DNA from 4 places in the Streptomyces sp. NPDC102451 genome. Region 2 is predicted to be linked to each of the others. Evidence: riboswitches for the same ligand, from Rfam matches in the RefSeq annotation. Region 2 holds a riboswitch; each other region holds the start of a gene.
What was found. A riboswitch is a leader RNA that binds a small molecule or an ion and turns the genes downstream of it on or off. The one in region 2 is predicted to bind cyclic di-AMP.
Positions count from the first base shown of each region.

Region 1 (5,502 bases), on a different contig from region 2:
CGCCGAGGGCGAGGGGGAAGACCTGGAGGCTCGATGAACCGAGCGGGCGCAGAGATGTCATACCCGGGGACAACCAGCCGGCTGAACCGACTATTCCGGTACGCGGGCCACGCCGGGCCCTGGCGCCGAGGTCCTGGCGCCGAGTTCCAGGGGCCGAGTTCCAGGGGCCGCCCGGTTGCGGACAGACCGGCGGCCCTGACGTCGGGGGGTCGTGCGTCAGGGCCGCCGGGGTTCCGGTGCGCCGGGGTCCGAGGGGGGCAGCCCTCAGATGGTGAGGCCCTTGCCGCGCAGCCAGCTCATCGGGTCGACGCCCGAGCCGTCCGCGGTGTGGACCTCCAGGTGGAGATGCGGGCCCGTCACGTTGCCGGTGGCGCCGACACGGCCGATGGTGTCGCCCGTGGTGACCTTCTGTCCGGCGGTGACGTCCATCGAGGACTGGTGGCAGTACCAGATCTCCGTGCCGTCATCGAGCTCCAGGACCGTGCGGTAGCCGTACGAGCCGGACCAGCCGGCCGACTTCACGGTGCCGCTGTGCACGGCCTTGACCGGGGTGCCGGTCGGGGCCGCGAAGTCCAGCCCGGTGTGGTAGCCGGACGACCACATCGAACCGGCCTGACCGAAGGTCGAGGTGATGGTGTACGAGGAGGTCGGGACGGCGTAGCTGGCGGCGAGCTTGGCGAGGCGCTCGGCCTCGGCCTTCTTCTTCGCCGCCTCTTCGGCCGCCTTCTTCTTCGCGGCGGCCTTCGCCTCGGCGTCGCTCTGCTGCTTCGCCGCCTCGGCCGCGGCGGCCTCGGCCGCCGCCTGCTCCTCCGCGGCCTTGGCCTCGGCGTCGGCTCCGGCCTGCTGCTGCTCGGCCTGCTGGAGGATGCGGGCGCGGAGCGCCTCGCCGGCGTCCGTGGTGCCCTGCTCGGCCTCGGCGGCGGTGATGCCGGCGCTGGTCAGCGGGGAGGACGCGGCGACCGTCTCGTGGTCCGAGTCGGAATCGCCGGACATGAACGCGCCCACGCCGGGAAGGGACTTGGCGTCGGGGAGATTGTCCGCGATGGAATCGGGAAGAGAAATGGAGACCGGCGGCTTGCTCTGGGCGGTGGCCATGCCACCCGCTCCGACGGCCGCGATGACGCCGACGCCGAGGACGGTGGAGCTACGGGCGAGACCCCGCTGCTTCGCAACGCGGTGCCGGCCGCGTACGGGACGGATGGACTCCTCGGTGGGGTTCCATTCCTCCCAGGTCCTGTCCTCATCACCGAGACTGTCGGTCCTGAAGGATGACGGGGCCTCGGGGGCAGGCTGATTGGACGCCACGTGGGCGCACTCCTTTCCTTCCTTCTCGCCTACCGGGTTAGCTGACGGGTTCGGAGCAGGAAGGTCTCCTACGGGCGCCTCTGCCTCTCACGAGACACAGGTGTCCGATTCACCCCATGTAGGTGGTTCCCCGGTTCCCTTGCGGAATTCGGCGCTGCGCACGGTGCCGTCTCTTGCGACGGCGGGTACAACCGCGCTGCGTTATCGAACGTTAATAGACACCCGGGTCCGATTCCAAGCTGTTCCCATAGATCAGTCATGGCCCTGGCCTGGACTTTCAGGGGTCAAACGGGCGCAAACGGGCGAGTTGAGTGCCACTTATCCGGCCAGCAGTTTCTGACGTTGCGTCAAATGTTATGCGGAGCGAGGTCTTTCGACTACCGAAAGTCGCGACCGGTCATCCACGGTCCCGCCCCACGATCTTCACCGTCGTCCGCCGCTCCTGCTGACCCCGCGCCGGACGGCCCACCGCGAGGAGCGCCAGGTCGTCCGTCGACCGGCCTCCGGTGTGCAGCCGTACGTCGTCGGTGAGCGCGGACAGCAGTTCTTCGGGCCCCGGGAAGATCCGGCCGCGCAGCCGGGCCGCCGGGTCGTAGAAGGCGCCCTTCGCGTCCCGCGCCTCGGACAGCCCGTCGGTGAACGCCAGGAACATCGACCCGGCCGGCAGCGCCCACTCGTCCGCCCGGTCCGGCCACACCCCCAGCCCCATCCCGAGCGGCAGGGCGGGCACCGTCGGCGCCAGCACGTCCAGCGCCCCGTCCTGGTGCAGCACGAGCGGCTCGGGGTGCCCGCGGTTGACGATCCGCAGGGTGTCCGAGCCGGACGGGATCTCCGCGAGGACGGCGGTGACGAACCCCTCCATGGAGTCGAGCCCGCCCCGCCGCGATCCCTCACGGGCCAGCGCCCGCTCCAGCCGCTGGACCACCCCCTCCAGCGACAGCTCCTGCTCGGCGGCCTCCCGGAACGCGCCGATCACGACGGCCACCGCCGCCACGGCGTCCAGCCCCTTGCCCCGTACGTCCCCGAGGACCAGGCGCACCCCGAACGGCGTGTCCGCGACGGCGTACAGGTCTCCGCCGACGAACTCGTCCGCCTGGGCCGCCTCGTACCGCGCCGCGACCAGCAGCCCGCCGATCCGGTCCTCGGGCGTCGGGAGCACCGCGCGCATCGCGGTCTCCGCGACGAACCTGGCCGAGGCCAGCTGCTCGTTCCTGCGGCGCACGACCCGGTTGATGACGAGGGAGAGCGCGGCAACGGTGACCAGCGTGAACAGGTCGGTGATCGGCACGATCCGGCCCAGCGCGCCGTCGGAGATCCGGATGGCGAGCACCACGAGGATCGCGGTCACCCCGATGCGGACGGTGCTGGCCAGCGAGAAGAACGGGGCGGCGATCAGCGGAGCGGCGGCGAAGAGCGGCACGGCGGTGACCTCGGTCGGCGTCACGAGGTCGAAGATCACACCGACGCAGATCATCAGGGCGGGCAGCACGCGCACGAACCACCGGGAACGGTCGCTCCCGTCAGCGCTCCCCCGGCGTCCGTCCCGCATCCCCACGTGTGCACTCCTGCCCGCTCCACCCACGGGTGCGGACGGTACCGCGCCCCGCCCAGGCCGGCCGGAGCCGCGCCGAACGGCGAATCCCCATCGGCCGAAGGGAGGAGCGCGCCGCAGGTCCCGCCGTCCGGTGGTCAGTCGGAGAGCCGGTGCCGCGCGTAGATCGTCAGTGCGTCCCGTACGAAGACGGCGGTTCCGTCCCCGCAGCGATCGTAGTTCCTCCCGAGGCGCGGATCCGCGACGTACCGCCGCCGCAGCCGGGCCGGCGCATACGACAGAGGCCCGGATCCTCGAAAGGATCCGGGCCTCAGTCTTTAGTAGCGGGGACAGGATTTGAACCTGCGACCTCTGGGTTATGAGCCCAGCGAGCTACCGAGCTGCTCCACCCCGCGCCGTTGTGATTGCAACTCTACGCCATCCGGGAGGGCGCTCCGACCACTCCTGGTCCCGCTCCCCTCGCACGCCGCCGGCAAGGAAACCTCTCGGCCTCGACCGGCTGCGCCAACTCAGGCTGCGTACCGCGACGTTGTCAGGCCCGGCCGGTTGCCCAAGGGTGTTGCCGCACCCCCCGATCTCGCGCACCGCCTGTCTGGAGGGCCTCCCACCATGTCCGCATCACACAGACCCGCCCCGGTCTCCCCGTCCGCGCCGTCACCCCTGCGTACGTCCCTCGTCAGCGGGCTGATCGGCGCCGCCTTCGGCTCGGTGTTCAGCGCCGCCATCAACTACCTGCTCGTCGGCGTGCCCGGCAGCGCCCCGGCCAACGCGCTCAACCACGGGGTGTCCGGCTTGTTCAGCGGATTCGCGGCCGGGTTCATCGGGCTCATGGTGCATCTGCGCCGGGACAGGGGCGGGCCCGCGCCGAGCAGCACCCCGGCCGCACCGCAGGAGTGAGTTCCGGCGCCGTGCCCCTCCCGTGGGTGCACGGCGCCCAGCGATTGCACGACCTCCGGGGCGGCGGGACGCTGGACGTGCACGCTTTTCGGTGTTCGGTCCCGTCCGCGCGGCATCACAGGTGCCGGCGTCGGCCCACCAGTCCCACCCCGATGCGGTGCCGCAGGGAAGGCCGGGCGCACACGCGCTAGGAGACGATCATGGACGGCACCCTGCTGGAGACGATGCGGACCGCGCTGCGCGGCCCGGTCATCGGCCCGGACGACCAGGCGTACGGGCAGGCCCGTACGGTCTACAACGCCATGATCGACAAGAAGCCGGCGGCCGTGGTCGAGTGCCGCGACACGGCGGACGTGATGGCCGCCGTCGACTTCGTCCGCGAGCACGGACTGGACATGGCGGTCCGGGGCGGCGGGCACAGCGGTCCCGGCCTCGGCCTCCGCGACGGCGCCGTCACGCTCGACCTCTCGCCCCTGCGCGGCGTACGGGTCGACCCGGCCACCCAGACCGCGCAGGCCGACGGCGGTGCGACGCTGGGCGATCTCGACCACGCCACCCACGCCTTCGGTCTCGCCACCCCGGCGGGCATCATGTCGACCACCGGCGTCGGCGGACTGACCCTCGGTGGCGGGCACGGCTACCTCACCCGTAAGTACGGCCTCTCGGTGGACAATCTGGTCTCCGCGGACGTGGTCCTGGCCGACGGCAGCTTCGTCGCCGCGAACCCGAGCGAACACGCCGACCTGTTCTGGGCGCTGCGCGGCGGCGGCGGGAACTTCGGCATCGTCACGTCGTTCGACTTCGAGCTGCACCCCGTGGACACGGTGGGGGTCGCCATCACCGTGTGGCCCCAGGAACTCTTCCAGGACGTCATGCGCTGGTACCGGGACTTCCTGCCGCAGGCACCGGACGACCTGTACGGCTTCTTCGCCTCGCTGACCGTCCCGCCGGGCCCGCCCTTCCCCGAGGAGATCCACGGGCAGAAGATGTGCGGCGTCGTCTGGTCCTCGACGGCGGACCCCGAATCCCTGGGCGAGACCCTCGCCGTGGTGAACGAACCGGGTCCACCCGCCTTCCACTTCACCTCGCCGATGCCCTACCCGGCCCTGCAGTCGATGTTCGACGCGCTGATGCCGGCCGGTCTCCAGTGGTACTGGCGCGGCGACTTCTTCGACCGGATCACGGACGAAGCCGTCGATGTGCACGCGTCCTTCGCCGAGAAGCTCCCCACCGGCCTGTCGACCATGCACCTGTACCCGGTCGACGGCGCCGCCGGCCGGGTGGGCCCCGACGACACCGCCTGGGCCTACCGTGACGCGCTCTGGTCGGGCGTCATCGCCGGCATCGATCCCGACCCGGCCAACGCTCCGGCGCTGCGGGACTGGGCCGTGGGCTACTGGGAGGCGCTGCACCCGTACTCCATGGGCGGCGGCTACGTGAACTTCCTCGGCACCGGCGAGTCCGAGGACCGGGTCCGGGCCACCTACCGCGGCCACCACGACCGGCTCGCGGAGATCAAGCGGTCCTACGACCCGCACAACCTCTTCCACGCAAACCAGAACATCCGGCCCGCCGAGCCCGCACCGCCGCACTGAACCGTCACGTCGGGCTCGCAATACCGGGGGAAAGCCGTGCCGGGAGGGTTACAGTCTGCATGCACCGCACGATGATCCGGACGCCCCCGGAGCGGCGCGGCACCGGTAGCGGCACCTCATCGCCGTACCGGTCGGGACCGGTCCGGCATTTCA
Region 1 is NZ_JBIWKD010000022.1:91,824-97,325, reverse strand. Features, by position in the region: gene ACIRD8_RS33325 (aldo/keto reductase) at 1-61, opposite strand, end outside; gene ACIRD8_RS33320 (M23 family metallopeptidase) at 265-1,305, opposite strand; cyclic di-AMP (ydaO/yuaA leader) riboswitch at 1,317-1,469, opposite strand; gene ACIRD8_RS33315 (PP2C family protein-serine/threonine phosphatase) at 1,703-2,854, opposite strand; partial or broken gene ACIRD8_RS33310 (TipAS antibiotic-recognition domain-containing protein) at 2,995-3,117, opposite strand; tRNA gene ACIRD8_RS33305 (tRNA-Met) at 3,179-3,252, opposite strand; gene ACIRD8_RS33300 (hypothetical protein) at 3,467-3,754, shown strand; gene ACIRD8_RS33295 (FAD-binding oxidoreductase) at 3,955-5,349, shown strand.
Region 1: it holds a riboswitch for cyclic di-AMP, as region 2 does, so the genes downstream of both, ACIRD8_RS33320 (M23 family metallopeptidase) here and ACIRD8_RS28925 (transglycosylase SLT domain-containing protein) in region 2, are expected to answer to the same signal.

Region 2 (5,502 bases):
GTGCACCGGGTGGTCACCGGGCTGCTGCGGGGTGGAGGAGAAGATGACGTCTCCGCTGAACACCGTGCGCTGCGCGGGCAGATGGACGATCAGGTCACCCGCCGTGTGCGCGGGCGGCAGGGAGGACACCTGGACGGTGTACTCCCCCAGGGTCAGTTCGAGCTCTCCGGTGAAGTAGGTCGTCGGCCGAACCGCTTCGGTGCCCGACCAGTCGAAGACTCCGAAGTGACGGCCGAGGTACGCGCCGAGGGGTGTGGAGGGATCACTTCCGGCCACCAGGGCGTGCTGCTGCTGCGGGGTGGGGTCGTAGTGGATGTGCTCCCGGGCCTCGCGGGTCGCGATGATCTCCGCGTCCGGCAGCACCCCGGCACCCCAGAAGTGGTCCCCGTTGGCATGGGTGACGATCACACGGTCGACGCTCACCCCGTCGGGCAGCCGCTTCTGGCTCTCCACCAGGAACTGACCGGCCAGAACCGTGTCGTACGGGGTGTCGATCCACAACGCACCGCGCGGCGACACGAGGAGACCGCAGTTGGCCAGCCCCCAGCCCCGCTTCGGCGGCAGCCAGGCGTACAGCCCGCTGCCGAGGTCAACGACGTCCCCACCCGTGATCGACATGGGCTGATTATGCCGACCACGATCCGGCCGCGCGTTCGAACTCGGCCAACATGCAGTCCTGATGGCTTGAAATCACCCCTTGACCTGGCCGCCCGCCGTCGGCCGGTGACCGTCCGGGGTTGCCGCGGATCGGCCGCATGAGCGATTTTCCGCCTGATGTACGGGATGTCGTCCGCCGGGTCCGCGCCGCGCGACGGATACCCACCCAGCCGCGGCAGAACCGGATCGGGTCGGCTACCCACCGAGCATGGCTGAAAACCGACGCCGCATGGATGACGGGCACGTAAACACTTTGCTTGTTCTTGCTCGATTGACCCGGCTAACATGCAGAATTGAACACGCGGGCGTCGGTTCCATCCAGCCCCGCCCCACCAGATGCGAGCAGCAGCGGAAGCGGAGTGCGGACATGTCGCATGTCGAGACCGAGACAGCCGGCCAGCCGGAGTGCTGGCGCCGCGCCGAGGAAGTGGCTGCCGACCGGAGGACGGCCCTGCCCGCCGCCGGTGAGCGCATCGCCGTCGTCGGCTGCGGAACGTCGTACTACATGGCACAGGCGTACGCCTCGCTCCGCGAGGACTCCGGCCAGGGCGAGTCGGACGCGTACGCCGCCTCGGAGTTCCCCGTCGGGCGCGCGTACGACCGGGTCGTCGCGCTGACGCGGTCGGGCACGACGACGGAGGTGCTCGGCCTGCTGTCCGGGCTGCGGGGCTCCACCCGGACCGTCGCCGTGACCGCAGACCCGCGGACCCCGGTGATGGCCGCGGCCGACGACGTGGTCGTCCTCGACTTCGCCGACGAACGGTCAGTGGTCCAGACGAGGTTCGCGACCACCGCGCTGACCCTGTTCCGCGCCCATCTCGGGCTGCACACCGAGGACGTCGTCCGGGACGCGGAGACCGCACTGGCGGAGCCGCTGCCGGAGGGGCTCCTGGACTGCACCCAGTTCAGCTTCCTGGGGCGCGGCTGGACGGTCGGGCTCGCCAACGAGGCGGCGCTGAAGATGAAGGAGGCGTCCCTGTCCTGGACGGAGTCCTATCCGGCGATGGAGTACCGCCACGGCCCCATCAGCATCGCCACGGCCGGAACGGCGACCTGGATGTTCGGCACCGCTCCGGAAGGGCTGCGGGAGCAGGTGCAGGCGACCGGGGCGCGCTGGGTGGAGAGCGGACTGGACCCGCTGGCCGACCTGGTGCGGGTCCAGCGGCTGGCGATCGCCCGCGCGGCGGCCCGTGGCCTCGATCCCGACCAGCCGCGCCATCTGACGCGGTCGGTGGTGCTCGGTACGGCCGCCGGGGCCTGACGCCGTCACGGCATGCCGCGCACCGGGCCGGCGGACGGCCCGGTGCGCGGCGGCGACCGTGAGGTCAGGCCTCTTCGAAGTGGGCGTCCAGCGCCTCGTCGAGCTCCGCGGTCCACGTCTTGAGGTCGCTGCGGGCCCCTGCCTCGACCTCGGCGTTGAACCACCGGCGGCTCGACAGGTGGACGGTCACGGTGAACCGGCGGCCGAAGCGGCCGGTCCTGACCTCGACCGCGCCGATCTCGGACCAGTCGAACTCGGCCTCCTGGTCGTCGAGCGTGAAGCGGACGCCCTCGGCGTCCACCCTGATGGACCCGCGCCGGTCGCTGACCTCGAAGACGGGGCCGTCCTCGGCGTCGGCGCTCCCGCCCACGGCTCCGGGGGCCGCTCCGTCGTCCGGGGCCGTGTCGTCGCCCCCGGCCGCCGTGGAACCGTCCACGGGCCCCTCGGCCGCCTCCTCGGCGGGCGCGTCCGTGACGTCGGCCTCCGGGACCGCATCGGCCACCTCGGGCTCCTGTGGCTCCAGGGACCCCTGGGGCGCCGCCTCCTCCGCCTCCGTCCGCGCGGGGGCAGGGGCCGTCAGGCCGGGGATGTACGCCGGGTCTGTCCCCGCGGCGAACTCGGGCTTGGTGTTCGAATCTATGCGCTGCTCCACGGCGGGCAGTATGGACGACGAACCTGTACGAGACCAGTCAACCGGTCTCCGCCCCGCCTGTCGGCGGCCGTGACAGCGCGGTCCGGGGCCTCCGGACACGGGTGGCTCCGGACATGGGGACCCAGGACACGGGTGGCTCCGGAAAACGGACGACGGGTGGTGCGGGTTCCGCCGAACCCGCACCACCCGTCACTTCTGTCCCTCTGTCACACACACCCGTGTGTCAGTGGTCCCGCCTCGGCAGGACTCAGTAGGCGCCGAAGACATTGTCGATGGAGCCGTACTTGTCCGCGGCGTAGTTGCACGCGGCCGTGATGTTGGCGACCGGGTCGTAGCTGTCCATCGACGTACCGGGCACGTGGTAGGCCTGGAAGGTCGGGTCGATGACCTGCAGGAGGCCCTTCGACGGGACGCCGTTGATCGCGTTGATGTCCCAGTTGTTGATGGCCTGCGGGTCACCCGCGGACTCGCGGATGATGTTGCGGTGGATGCCCTCGTAGCTGCCGGGGATGCCGTGCTCGGCCATGACGGCGAGCGACTCCTTGATCCAGCCGTCGAGGTCGTTCGTGTACGAGACCGGCTCGGCCGCGGGAGCGGCTTCGGCGGCGGGCGCACCCTCAGCGGCGACGGTGGTGCTCGTGCGCTCCGAGCGGTCGGCGCGGTCGGCGCTCTGCTCGGCACGGTCGGAGGAGGCCTTGGATTCGGCCTTGTCCGCGGACTTGTTCTCGGCCTTGCCGCCAAGGGTCAGCTTGAGACCGGGGTGAATCAGGTCGGGGTTTCCACCGACGACCTTCTCGTTGCCCTCGTACAGCGCCTTCCAGCCACCGCTCACGGAATGCTCCCGCGCGATCTTCGCGAGGGTGTCACCCACGACCACGGAATACGTGGCGGACTTCGACTTCTGCGCGGCAATTCCCTTGCCGGGCACGGCAGTCGACGTTGCGGCCTTTTCGACGGCGACCGGCTGGGCCGGGGCGGCGAAGGCACTGGTGGCGCCGATCACGGGGAGGGCCAGGGCGGCTCCGCCCGTGCTCACGGCGATGATGCCGCGGGTCAGCGAACTGGTCCTGAAACGACGGTGCTTACCATTCTCGGGCATGCTGAATTCCTCTCCGTCGCCTGCGAAGTGAGCTGTCGGGTTCGGGCTGGAGATGCCCGGCCGCATGCGAATGCGACTTCACCCCGAGCCGCTCCGGAAACCGGATCGGCGCTTACTTGGGTCCCCCGCTCCTGCCGTACGAGAACTGGTCGGTGAGGTCACCGGACGGCGGCAGGATTCGGCGTTCCGCCCGGAGTGATGGTGACCGTAGGCGAGAAATAGGGAAAGGAACAAGCCTGGTTCGTTGATCACAATTCATTCGCAAGATCAATTCTTTGGAATTCATGTAATCCACCCCACATCGCGCCCGCCACTCCTCTTGGCACAGAAGGGAACCGACTGCCGCACCCCCGCGTCTGGGGCGCATAAGGTGACGCTGGTCACGGAGTCCGATTCGGGCGATTTGCTCCCGAGCGAAGGCCCCAGGTCACATGAAATGGCCTTTTATGGATTACGGGATTAATTTAATAAAAGCACCGCAAACCGGGCATACGACTCACAGATCATGCCGCCTGGCATACCGAGGGCATCCGCGTGGAACCGATCCGCCCATGACTGAAAGCCCTCACGCCTCGGCCCCCCGGATCACCGTCCTGCCCGTTCAGCCCGGGGACCCGCCCTTCCGCATCGTGGAGATCGACGGAGCGGTGATCGGAGGCGCGACCGACATGACGGACGTCCTGATCGCCGCCGCGGCGGCCGGCATTCGGGTCCACGACCTCGACGACCCGGCCGTCATCCGATGGGTGGGAGGCGGCAAGCTCACCTGGAGGCCGCGCTGAGCGGACCAGGAGGACATCAGGACGGTCGCCGCCCCGCACGGCGGCGACCAGGGCGGCCGCCGTGCGTTCCGCGTCCGGCCGGGGATCGGCCTCATCCCGGAGTGGAACGCCGCCACCCCTCCAGGGGTTCGCACATGCGAGGAATTCTGCGAGTAAACCTTGCATATGCAAGAGCAGCCTCTAGCATGGGACGCATGCAGACCTACACCATCGGGCAGGCCGCGCGCCTCCTCGGAGTCAGCCCTGACACCGCCCGGCGCTGGGCGGACGCCGGCCGGGTCGCGACCCATCGCGACGAGGGCGGACGCCGCCTCATCGACGGCCGCGATCTGGCGGCGTTCTCGATCGAGGTGGGCCAGAGCGGGCCCGGCGACGAGGAGGTCTCCTACACCTCGGCGCGCAACGCCTTCCCGGGCATCGTCACCGCGGTGAAGCTCGGTGACGTAGCGGCCCAGGTCGACATCCAGGCCGGCCCGCACCGCCTCGTCTCGCTCCTGACCCGGGAAGCCGTGGAGGAGCTGGGGCTGGAGGTCGGCATGCAGGCCACGGCCCGCGTGAAGTCGACCAGCGTGCACATCGACCGCGCCTGACGCGGCACCCACCGCCGGGCATCCGGGCGCGCCGTGCCGGGGCTGCCGTGCGGGCGGTGCCGGGGCTGCCGGGCGCGCCTCGTTCCGGCTGCCTGGCGGGTCGTCACTCCATCAGTCCGGCGGCGAGGGTCGCCCCCAGCTCCCAGCACGCCTCGGTATCCGCCTTGCCCGGCTCACCGGTGACGGTCACGGCGTCGGCCGCACGGCGCCATCCGAGGCCCGTCGTGATCGTCTCGATGCCCCGTACGGCGCCGGTGACGTCGTTGCCGCCGTGCACGTAGTAGCCGAAGGGCCGGCCCTTCGTCCCGTCCAGGCACGGGTAGTAGACCTGGTCGAAGAAGTGCTTCAGGGCGCCGGACATGTATCCGAGGTTCGCCGGTGTGCCGAGCAGATAGCCGTCGGCCGCCAGTACGTCGGACGCCGTGGCGGAGAGGGCTGCCCGCCGCACGACCCGTACGCCT
Region 2 is NZ_JBIWKD010000016.1:69,185-74,686, reverse strand. Features, by position in the region: gene ACIRD8_RS28940 (MBL fold metallo-hydrolase) at 1-618, opposite strand, end outside; gene ACIRD8_RS28935 (SIS domain-containing protein) at 1,025-1,918, shown strand; gene ACIRD8_RS28930 (hypothetical protein) at 1,983-2,570, opposite strand; gene ACIRD8_RS28925 (transglycosylase SLT domain-containing protein) at 2,818-3,669, opposite strand; cyclic di-AMP (ydaO/yuaA leader) riboswitch at 3,674-3,863, opposite strand; gene ACIRD8_RS28920 (hypothetical protein) at 4,221-4,451, shown strand; gene ACIRD8_RS28915 (molybdopterin-binding protein) at 4,646-5,041, shown strand; gene ACIRD8_RS28910 (flavodoxin family protein) at 5,145-5,502, opposite strand, start outside.

Region 3 (5,502 bases), on a different contig from region 2:
TCACCGGTCTCGGCCTCGCCGTCCTCCCCCACCCAGGGGATCGCGGTGACGATCACGGCGTCGCACGTCCGGTCGGCGAGCGCCTCCGCCAGCGCGTTCCGGAAGTCCTTCGGACTCGCCACCGTGGTGAGGTCGCGGGGCGGGCGCGGGCGCAGCCCTTCCGCGAGGCAGGCGTCGTAGGTGAGGAGGCCGAGCGACTCCGAGTTGCCCAAGATCGCCACCCGGGGACCGTCCGGCAGGGGCTGGCCGGCGAGGAGCAGGCCGACGTCGACCATCTCCGTCACCGTGTCGACCCGGATCACGCCCGCCTGGCGCATCAGCGCGGAGACCGTCGCGTCGGGGATGCGGCTGACGGGCACGGCGTGGCCCGGCGGGTTGGTTCCGCTGTGCCGGGCGCCCTTCACCACGACCACCGGCTTCACGGCGGCCGTCCGGCGGGCGAGCCGGGTGAACTTGCGCGGATTGCCCAGTGATTCGAGGTACAGCAGGGCGACGTCGGTGTCCTGGTCCTCGTACCAGTACTGCAGGAAGTCGTTGCCGGAGACGTCCGCCCGGTTACCGGCCGAGATGAAGGCCGACAGTCCGGCGCTCCTGCGGTGGAGACCGGCCAGGACGGCGATCCCGATGGCGCCGGACTGGGTGAAGAGCCCGATGCGCCCGGCCTTGGGCGACTCGGGGGCGAGGGAGGCGTTCAGCCGGACCGCGCCGGAGGTGTTGATGATGCCGAAGGCGTTCGGACCGATGATCCGCATGCCGTACGAGCGGGCCTGCCGGACCAGTTCCCGCTGCCGTTCCCGGCCCTCGGCGCCTCGCTCGGCGTAACCGGCGGAGAGGACGACGAGGCCCTGGACCCCGTTCTCGCCGCAGTCGGCGACGACTTCGGGCACCCGGTCGGCCGGCACGGCGACGACCGCGAGATCGACCTGCTCACCGATCTCGCTCACGGAGCGGTGTGCGGGCACCCCTTCGACCGTGTCCGTACCGGCGGCGAAGGACGTGTTCACGGCGTACGTGCGTCCGGTGAAGCCCGAGGCCAGGAGGTTCCGCAGCACCGACCGGCCGACGCCGCCGGGGGCCCGGCCGACGCCGATGACGGCGACGGACCCGGGGGCCAGCAGGCGCTGGACGGAGCGCGCTTCGGCCCGCTGTTCACGGGCGCGCTGGACGGCGAGGGACTCGGCCGTCGGTTCGAGGTCGAGGGTGAGGTGGACGGAGCCTTCCTCGAAGCTGCGCTGCTGGGTGAACCCGGCGTCCCGGAACACCTTGATCATCTTGTTGTTGGCGGGCAGCACCTCCGCGGCGAAGCGGCGGATCCCCCGCTCCCTGGCCACCGCCGCGATGTGTTCGAGGAGGGCGGAGGCCACACCGCGGCCCTGGTGGGCGTCCTGCACGAGGAAGGCGACCTCGGCCTCGTCCGCGGGTGCCGAGGCGGGCCGGCCCTGCCCGTCGATCCGGTCGAATCGGACGGTGGCGATGAACTCGCCGCCGATCGTCACCGCCAGTCCCACCCGGTCGACGTAGTCGTGATGGGTGAAGCGGTGGACGTCACGGGCGGAGAGACGCGGATACGGGGCGAAGAAGCGGTAGTACTTCGACTCGTCGGACACCTGCTCGTAGAAGCTGACCAGCCGCTCGGCGTCGTCCGTGGTGATGGGCCTGATCCGCGCGGTGCCACCGTCACGGAGCACCACGTCCGCCTCCCAGTGGTCGGGGTACGCGTGATGCGGACTCTGCTCCGGAGTGGGCTCCATGGGCAAAGCCTACGGCTCGGGCTTTTCGTTCGGCCCGAACCCGGGCCGAACCGGGCGGGAGGCCGTGGGGGCACCGGTCGCGGCGGGGTCGCGGCAGGGGCACGCTGAGGGGGCCGGCGGGCGGTGGACGGCCGGCGGCGACGCCGGGCACAGCGATGCCGCACTGCATGAGAGACTGGTCTAGACAACCCATTGATACGTGAAGGGCAGAACCATGGCTGAGCGCCGCGTCAACGTCGGTTGGGCCGAGGGCCTGCACGCCCGCCCCGCTTCCATCTTCGTCCGTGCCGCCACGGCCTCCGGCGTCCCCGTGACGATCGCCAAGGCGGACGGCAACCCGGTGAACGCCGCCTCCATGCTCGCGGTGCTCGGCCTGGGTGCCCAGGGCGGCGAGGAGATCGTGCTCGCGTCCGAGGCGGACAACGCCGAGGCCGCCCTGGACCGTCTGGCGAAGCTGGTCACCGAGGGGCTCGAGGAGCTCCCGGAGACCGTCTGATTCCGGCCACTTCGAACCGGATTTCTTTCTGCGGAAAAGCCGCGGCATCCCCACCGGGAGCCGCGGCTTTTTCCGTTTCCCGTACGGGGCGGCCGGAGCCCCGGAAAATCCGATTCAGGGCAGCAGAAATAAAGCCCTGCGATAACGGCCCTCTTTGTATACGGCGCAATTGTTAATGACGGACACCCGCGGTGTTTACGGGGTGTTGCGAAGTCCTCACCCGGGCCGCGCCCGGCGTGTGGACGGGAGGGCGTCGCAGCCGGTGCGCCGCGGTGGCCCGCTCGGCGTGCTGGGTGGCGAGCGCCCTGGCCCGCTCCGGGTCGCGGCGCGCCACGGCGTCGACGAGAGCGCCGTGCTCGGCCCAGGAGTCCGCGGGACGGGCGGGCTGCTCGACGGCGTACATCCAGGCGATCTTGTGCCGGAGCTGGGTCAGCAGCGCGATCAGCGCGGGGCTGCCGGAGGCCTGCGCCAGCGTCTCGTGGAACCAGCCGCCCAGGGAGCGCAGATCCTCCCCCTCGCCCCGGCGCACACGCTCCTGACCCAGCCTGACCAGGCCGCGGAGCACCTTGAGGTGCGCCTCGGTGCGCCGCTGGGCCGCGCGGGCCGCCCCGAGGGGCTCCAGGAGCATGCGGATCTCCAGGAGGTCGGCGGCCTCCTGCTCCGTGGGCTCGGCGACACAGGCGCCGGCGTGCCGGCGCGTGACGACGAACCCCTCGGACTCCAGGGTGCGCAGCGCCTCGCGCACGGGGACGCGGGAGACGCCGTAGCGACGCGCGAGCACCTCCTCGGTGAGGCGGCTGCCGCGTTCGAAGACACCGGAGACGATGTCGTCACGGATTGCCGTGCATACCGAATGCGCGGGAATGCGCATGTCCGAACCTCCGCCTTAATCCCCGCGAAACGCGGCCGATCGACGCCTGTTCTGTGACTCTATTGCAACCGGCCGGAATTTCCGATGGCGGGGTGGAATCCATGGATATCTTTTGGCCAGGGAGCACTTCCGCGGGGGCTTCGTCGCGCGTCCGCCCCCGAACGCGGCGAAGGCCCCGGCGGGTGCCGGGGCCTTCGTCGGAGCGCTGTGGTGCGGCGTGGGGTCAGACCTGGACGCCGTGGGCGCGGAGGTAGGCGACGGGGTCCATGTCCGAGCCGTACTCGGGGGTGGTCCGGGCCTCGAAGTGCAGGTGCGGACCGGTGGAGTTGCCGGTCGAGCCGGAGAGGCCTATCCGCTCGCCCGAGCCGACGCTCTGGCCGACGGAGACGCCGATCGAGGAGAGATGGCCGTACTGGGTGTACGTGCCGTCCTTCATCCGGAGCACGATGTTGTTGCCGTACGCGCCGCCCCAGCCGGCCTCGACGACCGTGCCGGCGCCGACCGCGACGACGGAGGTGCCGGACGCCGCCTGGAAGTCCACGCCGGAGTGGCTGCCGGAGGACCAGAGCGCGCCGCCGGACTTGTAGCCGGTGGTCACGTGGGAGCCGGCGACCGGGAGGTGGAAGGAGTTCAGCCGGGCGCGCTCGGCGGCGCGGGCGGCGCGCGCCTTCTCCTCGCGGGTCTCCTTGGCACGGGCCTCCGCCTTGCGCTTGGCCTCGGCCTTCGCCTTCGCCTTGGCCGCGGCCTTCGCGGCGACGTCGGCCTGGTGCTTCTGTGCCTTCGCCTGGGCCTCGATCTGGGCGGCGAGGGTGGTGTCGAGGGCGACGGTCTGGGTCAGTCCGGTGGCGGTGACGGCCTCGGAATCCGCGGCGAGGGCCGGGGAGGCAGTGGCACCGATGACGCCGGTGGCGGCCAGGGTGGCGACGCCGGCGACCTTGGCGCTCCTGCGCGTCAGGCGGCTCGGGGCACGGTGCTTCCCGGTGGCACGGATGAACGCCATGGAGGGGCTGGTCCTTTCCTTCCTTCTCGCCTACCGGGTTAGCAGGGGGCGCCCCCTGGCCCTTTAGGCCTTGGGGGAGGGTTCGGAGCAGGAAGGTCTCCTACGGATCACTGGGCCCTCGACGAGGTGCAGGGATCCGATTCACCCCAGGGACTTCATGGGTCCCCGGCTCCCCAGGCTCGCGCCTGACGGGGACTCGGCGATGACTGTCCGGCGCCGCGGATGCGGCATTCGTCCGGCGGACAGCCGAGCCGACGCTAGAGCGCGCCCCTCGGCCCCGCCAAACGGAAAGGACCTTTTGTCACCCATCCCACAGGACGAATGCCAACCTTCTTTTCAAAACGGACAAATGACAGAACCCCGGCGGGAGTGCCCCCGCCGGGGTCCGTCATGTCCCGTTCCGTCAGCCGTTGACGACCGACACCTCGCCGATGCCGAGTGCCTCCACGGGCTCCTTGATCTGCGCGGCGTCCCCGACCAGCACGGTGACCAGCCGGTCGACCGGGAACGCGTTGACCACGGCGGCGGTCGCCTCGACCGTGCCGGTCGCGGCCAGGCGCGCGTACAGCTCGGCCTGGTAGTCGTCCGGCAGGTGCTGCTCCACCTGGTCGGCCAGGGTGCCCGCGACGGAGGCCGCCGTCTCGTACTTCAGCGGGGCCACGCCCACGAGGTTCTGCACGGCGGTCTCGCGCTCGGCGTCGGTGAGCCCCTCGGCCGCCAGGGTGCGCAGGACCTTCCAGAGGTCGTCGAGCGCGGGGCCGGTCGACTCCGTGTCCACGGAACCGCTGATGGCGAGCATCGCAGCGCCGGTCGCCCCCGCGGAGGAGCCGGGCGCCGTCGAGCGCAGCACCTGTCCGAAGGCCCGGACGCCGTAGGTGTAGCCCTTCTCCTCGCGCAGCACGCGGTCCAGCCGGGAGGTGAGGGTGCCTCCCAGGCAGTAGGTGCCGAGGACCTGGGCGGGCCACACGCTGTCGTGCCGGTCCGCGCCGATCCGGCCGATCAGCAGCTGCGTCTGCACGGCGCCGGGACGGTTCACGATGACCACACGACCGGAGTCGTCCGCGGTGATCGGGGGGACGGGCCGGGCCTGGCCCGCGTTGCCCGACCAGTCCCCGACGGTGTCGGAGAGCAGCGCGTCCAGGTCCACCCCGGTGAGGTCCCCGACGACGACCGCGGTCGCCGTGGACGGGCGGACATGGGCGTCGTAGAAGGCGCGTACGGCGGCGGCGTCGATCCGCCCGACGGTCTCCTCGGTGCCCCTGCGCGGGCGCGACATCCGTGCGGTGGCGGGGAAGAGCTCCTTGGAGAGCTGCTTGGCGGCCCGCATGGCGGGGTTGGCCTGCTCGTGGGGGATCTCGTCGAGGCGGTTGCCCACCAGACGCTC
Region 3 is NZ_JBIWKD010000017.1:122,805-128,306, reverse strand. Features, by position in the region: gene ACIRD8_RS29995 (GNAT family N-acetyltransferase) at 1-1,751, opposite strand, end outside; gene ACIRD8_RS29990 (HPr family phosphocarrier protein) at 1,966-2,247, shown strand; gene ACIRD8_RS29985 (GntR family transcriptional regulator) at 2,420-3,118, opposite strand; gene ACIRD8_RS29980 (M23 family metallopeptidase) at 3,342-4,118, opposite strand; cyclic di-AMP (ydaO/yuaA leader) riboswitch at 4,131-4,330, opposite strand; gene ACIRD8_RS29975 (M16 family metallopeptidase) at 4,522-5,502, opposite strand, start outside.
Region 3: it holds a riboswitch for cyclic di-AMP, as region 2 does, so the genes downstream of both, ACIRD8_RS29980 (M23 family metallopeptidase) here and ACIRD8_RS28925 (transglycosylase SLT domain-containing protein) in region 2, are expected to answer to the same signal.

Region 4 (5,502 bases), on a different contig from region 2:
AGCACCGGGCAGTCGTAGCGATCGGCGATGGACCGGACATGCGCGGTGTACATGGCGATCTTGCCCCGCAGATGCTTGAGCACGGGGATGCCACGCGTGTCGAAGCCGGTGGTGACCATGACGGTGCCGACCGCCTGGGTCAGGTCGGCGACCGCACGCTCGAAGCGTTCGGCCACGTCGTCCGGGTCGGAACCGGGACGGAGGATGTCGTTGCCGCCCGCGCAGAAGCTCACCAGATCAGGTGCCAGCTCCTTGGCGCGGGGGACCTGTTCCTCGACTATCTGGTCGAGGAGGCGTCCGCGTACGGCGAGATTGGCGTACCGGAAGTTCCCGTGCATGTCGTCCGCGGGGGCGACCACCGCATCAGGGACCGGGAGCTGGTCCGCCAGGAGGACCGCGAACCGGTCGGCCCAGCCGACGAGCGTGCCTCCGGGGCCGGGGTCTCCGACGCCCTCGGTGAAGCTGTCGCCAATCGCTGCGTACGACCCGATGATGCCTCGTGTTTTGTTTCTCGAATCGTCTGCCACAAGGGCTTATCTTGCACCTTCGATTGTGACCTACGCGACCGTAATAAGGGGTTGACGGGTGGTGAGAAAGACCACCCGGTCAGTTTTTGGTAAAGCCGGAATAAGGAGAGGGGCGGTGCGCCGCTGCGCACCGCCCCTCTCCTTCAGTCCGAGATGGGACCCTCGGGTGGTGTGTCTCAGATGGAGACGCCGTGCGAACGCAGGTAGGCGATCGGGTCGACGTCCGAGCCGTAGCTCGGGCCGGTCCGGACCTCGAAGTGGAGGTGCGGGCCGGTGGAGTTGCCGGTGGTGCCGGAGAGGCCGATCTGCTGGCCGCCGGTGACGGTCTGGCCGGCCGAGACCTCGAGCGAGGACAGGTGCGCGTACTGGGAGTACATGCCGTCGCTGTGCTGGATGACGACCTCGTTGCCGTACGAGCCGCTCCAGCCGGCGGAGACCACGGTGCCCTCGCCGATGGACCGGACGCTGGTGCCTGAGGCCGCCTGGAAGTCGGAGCCGGTGTGGTAGCCGCTGGACCAGCTGGCGCCCGAGGCGCGGTACTGGGTGGTGACGTTGGGGTTCTCGACCGGGGTGGTCCAGCCCGAGGTGTTGCTCTCGGAGGCGCCGGAGTCGGCGGTCTCCTCGGCCGGAGCAGCCGCCTCCTTGACGGGAGCAGCCGTCTTCTCGGCCGGAGCGGCCTTCTTCGCGGCCGACGGGGCCGACTTGGAGGGCGTGGCGTCGGCGGAGCCGGATGCCTTGGCGCCGATGGTCAGCTTCAGGCCCGGCCGGATCAGGCTCGGGTTCTCGCCGACGACGTCACGGTTGTCCTGGTACAGCTTCTGCCAGCCGCCCTTGACCTTCTGGTCGGCCGCTATCTTCACCAGGTAGTCGCCGGAGACCACGGAGTAGGTCTTCGGGGCACTCTTCGCCGCGGAGGCGGGGGCGCCGTGCGCGGCGGCGGACGTGGAGGCCGGTGCGGCCTGCTCGGCCGCGTTGGCGCCGGTGGCGCCGATCAGCGGGAGGGCGAGTACGGCGCCGCCGGTCCCCGCGGCAAGGACGCCTCGGGAGATCGGGCCGGTCTTCGTACGACGGTGCTTGCCTTTTGCGGGCATGGGGCTTTTCCTCTCCGGCGCCTGCGAGGTGAGCTGTCGGGTTCGGACTGGAGATGCCCGGCCGCACTGTGCGCGACTTGACCCCTAGCCGTACCGGATCCCTCCGGCCGGCGGCCTACCTGGTTCCCCCGCTCCTGCCACACGTGAGTCGTTGCGGATTCCGGGCGGCGGCAGGATTAGGCGTTCCGTCCGGATTGACCGTGACCGTAAGCGAGCCGGGACGCCGCGAACAAGCCACGGATTGTGAAGCGGAATCCACGCTTCAATTCCGGTGCGGAATTACCGTCACACTCCGTGGATTACCGATCTTGGCTTTCCGCGCGGCGTCAGGAATACCCCTCGGCATCCTCGCCACACACCGTCACGGATATGATCCCGCTCACCTCACTCACACCATCTCCCGTACAAGCGGGGCGTGTTCTGCTAAATGCACCAATACGGACATGGCGCGACCTTCGCCCCATGAGGGAGACCGGGGCCACGGCGACCGGGACGGCTGCGCGATGCAGCTATGTCGTATCGTCGCGGGCGTGCCCCGTCGGCGAGCGGCGCCGACGCCCGACACCCCCAGGAGCCCTTGTGACGCAGCTGCCAGAGGTCCCGCCGGCCGGCCCCGAGCCGACGGACGTCGACCTGTCCGGTGTCCGCAACTTCCGTGACGTCGGCGGGCTTCCGACCGCCGACGGCCGCACCGTGCGGTACGGGCGCCTCTACCGCAGCGGTCACCTCGCCCACGCCACCGAGTCCGACGCAGCCTTCCTCTCCGGACTCGGCCTGCACACGATCTTCGACTTCCGCAATGCGGCCGACCACAAGCTCGACGGTCTCGACGTGGAGCTGCCCGGCGTCCGGAATGTCAGCATTCCTCTCTCCGACCCGGCGGACGGCGCGGAGTTCTGGCGGCTGGTGCGCGACGGGAACATCCAGCAGTTGCGCTCGATCCTGGCCGACGGCAAGGGAACGGCGAGGATGGTCGCCTCGTACCGTTCGATCATCAAGGACCGCACCGCCGAACACAGCCGCGTACTGCACGCGCTGGCCGAGGACAGCGTGCCGGCGCTGATGCACTGTGCGGCGGGCAAGGACCGGGCCGGCCTTTCGGTCGCGGTCTCGCTGCTCGCGGTCGGTGTCGAGAAGGAGGCCATCGAGGCCGACTACCTCAAGTCGAACGACGCGCACCGCCGCTACAAGGTGCGGCGCAGCGACACCTCGCCGGTGGGAATGTCCGACGAGGTGATGGAACTGCTCAATCCGCTCTTCGGTGCCCGCGCCGAGTACCTCACCGCGGCGCTCGACACCATCGACGAGATCTGGGGCAGCGCGGACCGCTATTTCCTGGAAGGGCTGAAGATCAGCCACGAGACCCGCGCGAAGCTGCGTGAGCGCCTCGTCGAAGGCGCGTGACGCCGTCGGTCAGCCTTTGCCGGCCACGGTGAAGAGGAGGTAGAGGAAGCCCGCGACGACGTGTCCGGCCACCAGGTAGGCGAAGAGCCGGATCACGACGCCGCGGGGCATCCGCCGCTCCTGTGTGTCCGCACTCTTCGGCCTGCGCGGGGTGAGCGGGTCGTAGTGCTCCGAATCGGACATGACAGTCCTCTCTTCCGGCCGCTCGGACCGGGGGGCAGGGGCGAAGGGTGTGCGTGGGGGGGGCGTGCGGGATCAGAGCCGGTGCATGCCGCTGCCCAGGCACAGCTCGGCGGCCGGGCTCTGCAGCAGCGTGTGGACGAAGAGCAGGCGCGCCCCGCCGGTGCCGAGCGCGGCGATCCGGTGCGGGGTGAGCGAGTCGAAGTGCGCACTGTCCCCCGGGTCGAGGTCGTGCACGCTCTCGCCGAGCACGACCCGGAGCCTGCCGTCGAGGACGTACAGCCACTCCTCCCCGGGGTGGACGCGCACGAGGTCGCCCTCGGCGCCGTACGGGACACGGACGTGCAGCGCCTGCATGGCGCGGCCGGGTGCGCCCGCCTGCCGGTAGACCCAGCCGCCCGCCTCGGTGCCGCGCGGCGTGCCCTCGGGCAGGCTGCCGCGGACGATCGCGTCACGTTCGGGCGGCATCTCGCCCAGGAGCTCGGAGACGGTCGTACCGTAGACCCGGGCGAGGCCGAGCAGCATCGGCAGCGAAGGCTGCCTCCGGCCCGTCTCGAGCCGGGAGAGGTGGGCCGGGGAGAGTCCTGCCCGTCCGGCCGCGCCCTCCAGGGTGAGGCCGCGGTTGCGGCGCAGTTCGCGTAGGCGTGGCGCGATCCCCGGGAGCTCGTCGGCCACCCCTCCGTCAGGAGGATTCATGCCTCCATTGGGCCAGAATCTTTCCTCTGAGGCAAATATTTTGCCTCAGAGGCAACAGTCAGCGGTTGGCCACGGCCTGCTTCACCAGCGTCCTGCCGAAGTCCCACATCAGCCCGCCCCCGCTGTGCGCGTCATCCATGACGGCGGTGAAGGCGGTGACGAAGCGGTCGACCTCCGGCTCCCCGATGACCAGCGGCGGAATCAGCTTGATCACCTCCAGGTGATCGCCGGAGACCTGGGTGAGGATCCGGTGCTTCTGCAGCAGCGGCACCACGACCATCTGCGCGAAGAGCCCCTTGCGTGCGGCCTGCAGCATCGTCCAGCGGCTGCGGAGCTTGAGGGAGGACGGCCGGCCGAACTCGATGCCGATCATCAGCCCCCGGCCCCGCACCTCGTGCAGCAGCTCGTAGCGGCCGACGAGCGCGGCGAGCCGCTCACGCAGCAGATCACCGGTGCGACGGGCGTTCGCCACGGTCTCCTCCTGCTCCATCACCGCGAGGACGGCGAGCCCGGCGGCCATGGCCTGGGCGTTGGAACCGAAGCTCGCGGAGTGGACGAGGACCCGGTCCATCGAGGAGTAGACGCGCTTGAAGATCCAGTCCTTGCCGAGCGTCGCGCCGACCGGGACGTACCCGCCGGAGAGCGCCTTGGCGACGCAGAGCAGATCGGGTTCGACGCCCTCCTCGTGCTGGTACGCGTAGAAGTCACCGGTCCTGCCGAGCCCGGTCTGCACCTCGTCGGCGATGAGCACGGCCTTGTGCCGGTGCAGCAGCTCCTGGGCCTCCCGAAGGAAGCCGGGCGGTGCGGCGTGGACGCCCTTGCCCTGGATCGGCTCCACGACAAGCCCGGCCACGTCCCCGCGCTTCAGCTCGCGCCGCAGCGCGTCGAGGTCGCCGAGCGCGATGGCCGTGTCCGGCAGCAGGGGCGCGAACCCGTCGCGGAAGCCCTTCTCACCGTTGACCGAGAGCGAGCCGGTCGTCAGCCCGTGGAAGGCGTGGTCGCAGTAGAGGATCCGCGGCTTGCCGGTGGCGTACCGGGCGAACTTCAGCGCGGTCTCGACCGCCTCCGTGCCGCTGTTGCCGAAGAACACCCGGTCGAGGTGCGGGCTGTGCGCCAGCAGTCTCTCGGCGAGCAGCCCCGGCAGCGGCTGGCAGTCGAAGCGGGTGAGGTCGGCGAGCGAGGCGTCCAGGACGTCGTGGAGCGCCTTGCGTACGACGGGGTGGTGCCGGCCGAGACCCATCACGCCGAAGCCGGCCAGCATGTCGAGGTAGTCGTTGCCCTCCTCGTCCCAGAAGTGCGCGCCCTCGGCCCGCTCGTAGACCTTGTCGAAGCCGAGGGTGTGGAGCATCCGCGGCAGCTGGTGGTTGAGGTGCCGGGTGTGCAGCTCGTAGCGTTCGGCGCCCCGTTCCGCGAGGAGCCGCCCCAGGTCGAAGCCCGGCCGTCCGTCCTTCATGCCCCGTTCTCCTTCGGCACGTTCCGCTCTCCCGCTGCCGTGCGGCGCTCCAGCGCCGCGCTGATGCTCCCGGCGATCTCCACCGGCGTGAGCCCGATCTCGGCCAGCACCTCGCCGCGCCCCGCGTGCGCGAGGAACTGCTCGGGGACGC
Region 4 is NZ_JBIWKD010000013.1:214,123-219,624, forward strand. Features, by position in the region: gene ACIRD8_RS26660 (SGNH/GDSL hydrolase family protein) at 1-527, opposite strand, end outside; gene ACIRD8_RS26665 (peptidoglycan DD-metalloendopeptidase family protein) at 704-1,618, opposite strand; cyclic di-AMP (ydaO/yuaA leader) riboswitch at 1,624-1,795, opposite strand; gene ACIRD8_RS26670 (tyrosine-protein phosphatase) at 2,198-3,022, shown strand; gene ACIRD8_RS26675 (DUF6126 family protein) at 3,032-3,205, opposite strand; gene ACIRD8_RS26680 (helix-turn-helix domain-containing protein) at 3,278-3,898, opposite strand; gene ACIRD8_RS26685 (aspartate aminotransferase family protein) at 3,957-5,351, opposite strand; gene dxs (1-deoxy-D-xylulose-5-phosphate synthase) at 5,348-5,502, opposite strand, start outside.
Region 4: it holds a riboswitch for cyclic di-AMP, as region 2 does, so the genes downstream of both, ACIRD8_RS26665 (peptidoglycan DD-metalloendopeptidase family protein) here and ACIRD8_RS28925 (transglycosylase SLT domain-containing protein) in region 2, are expected to answer to the same signal.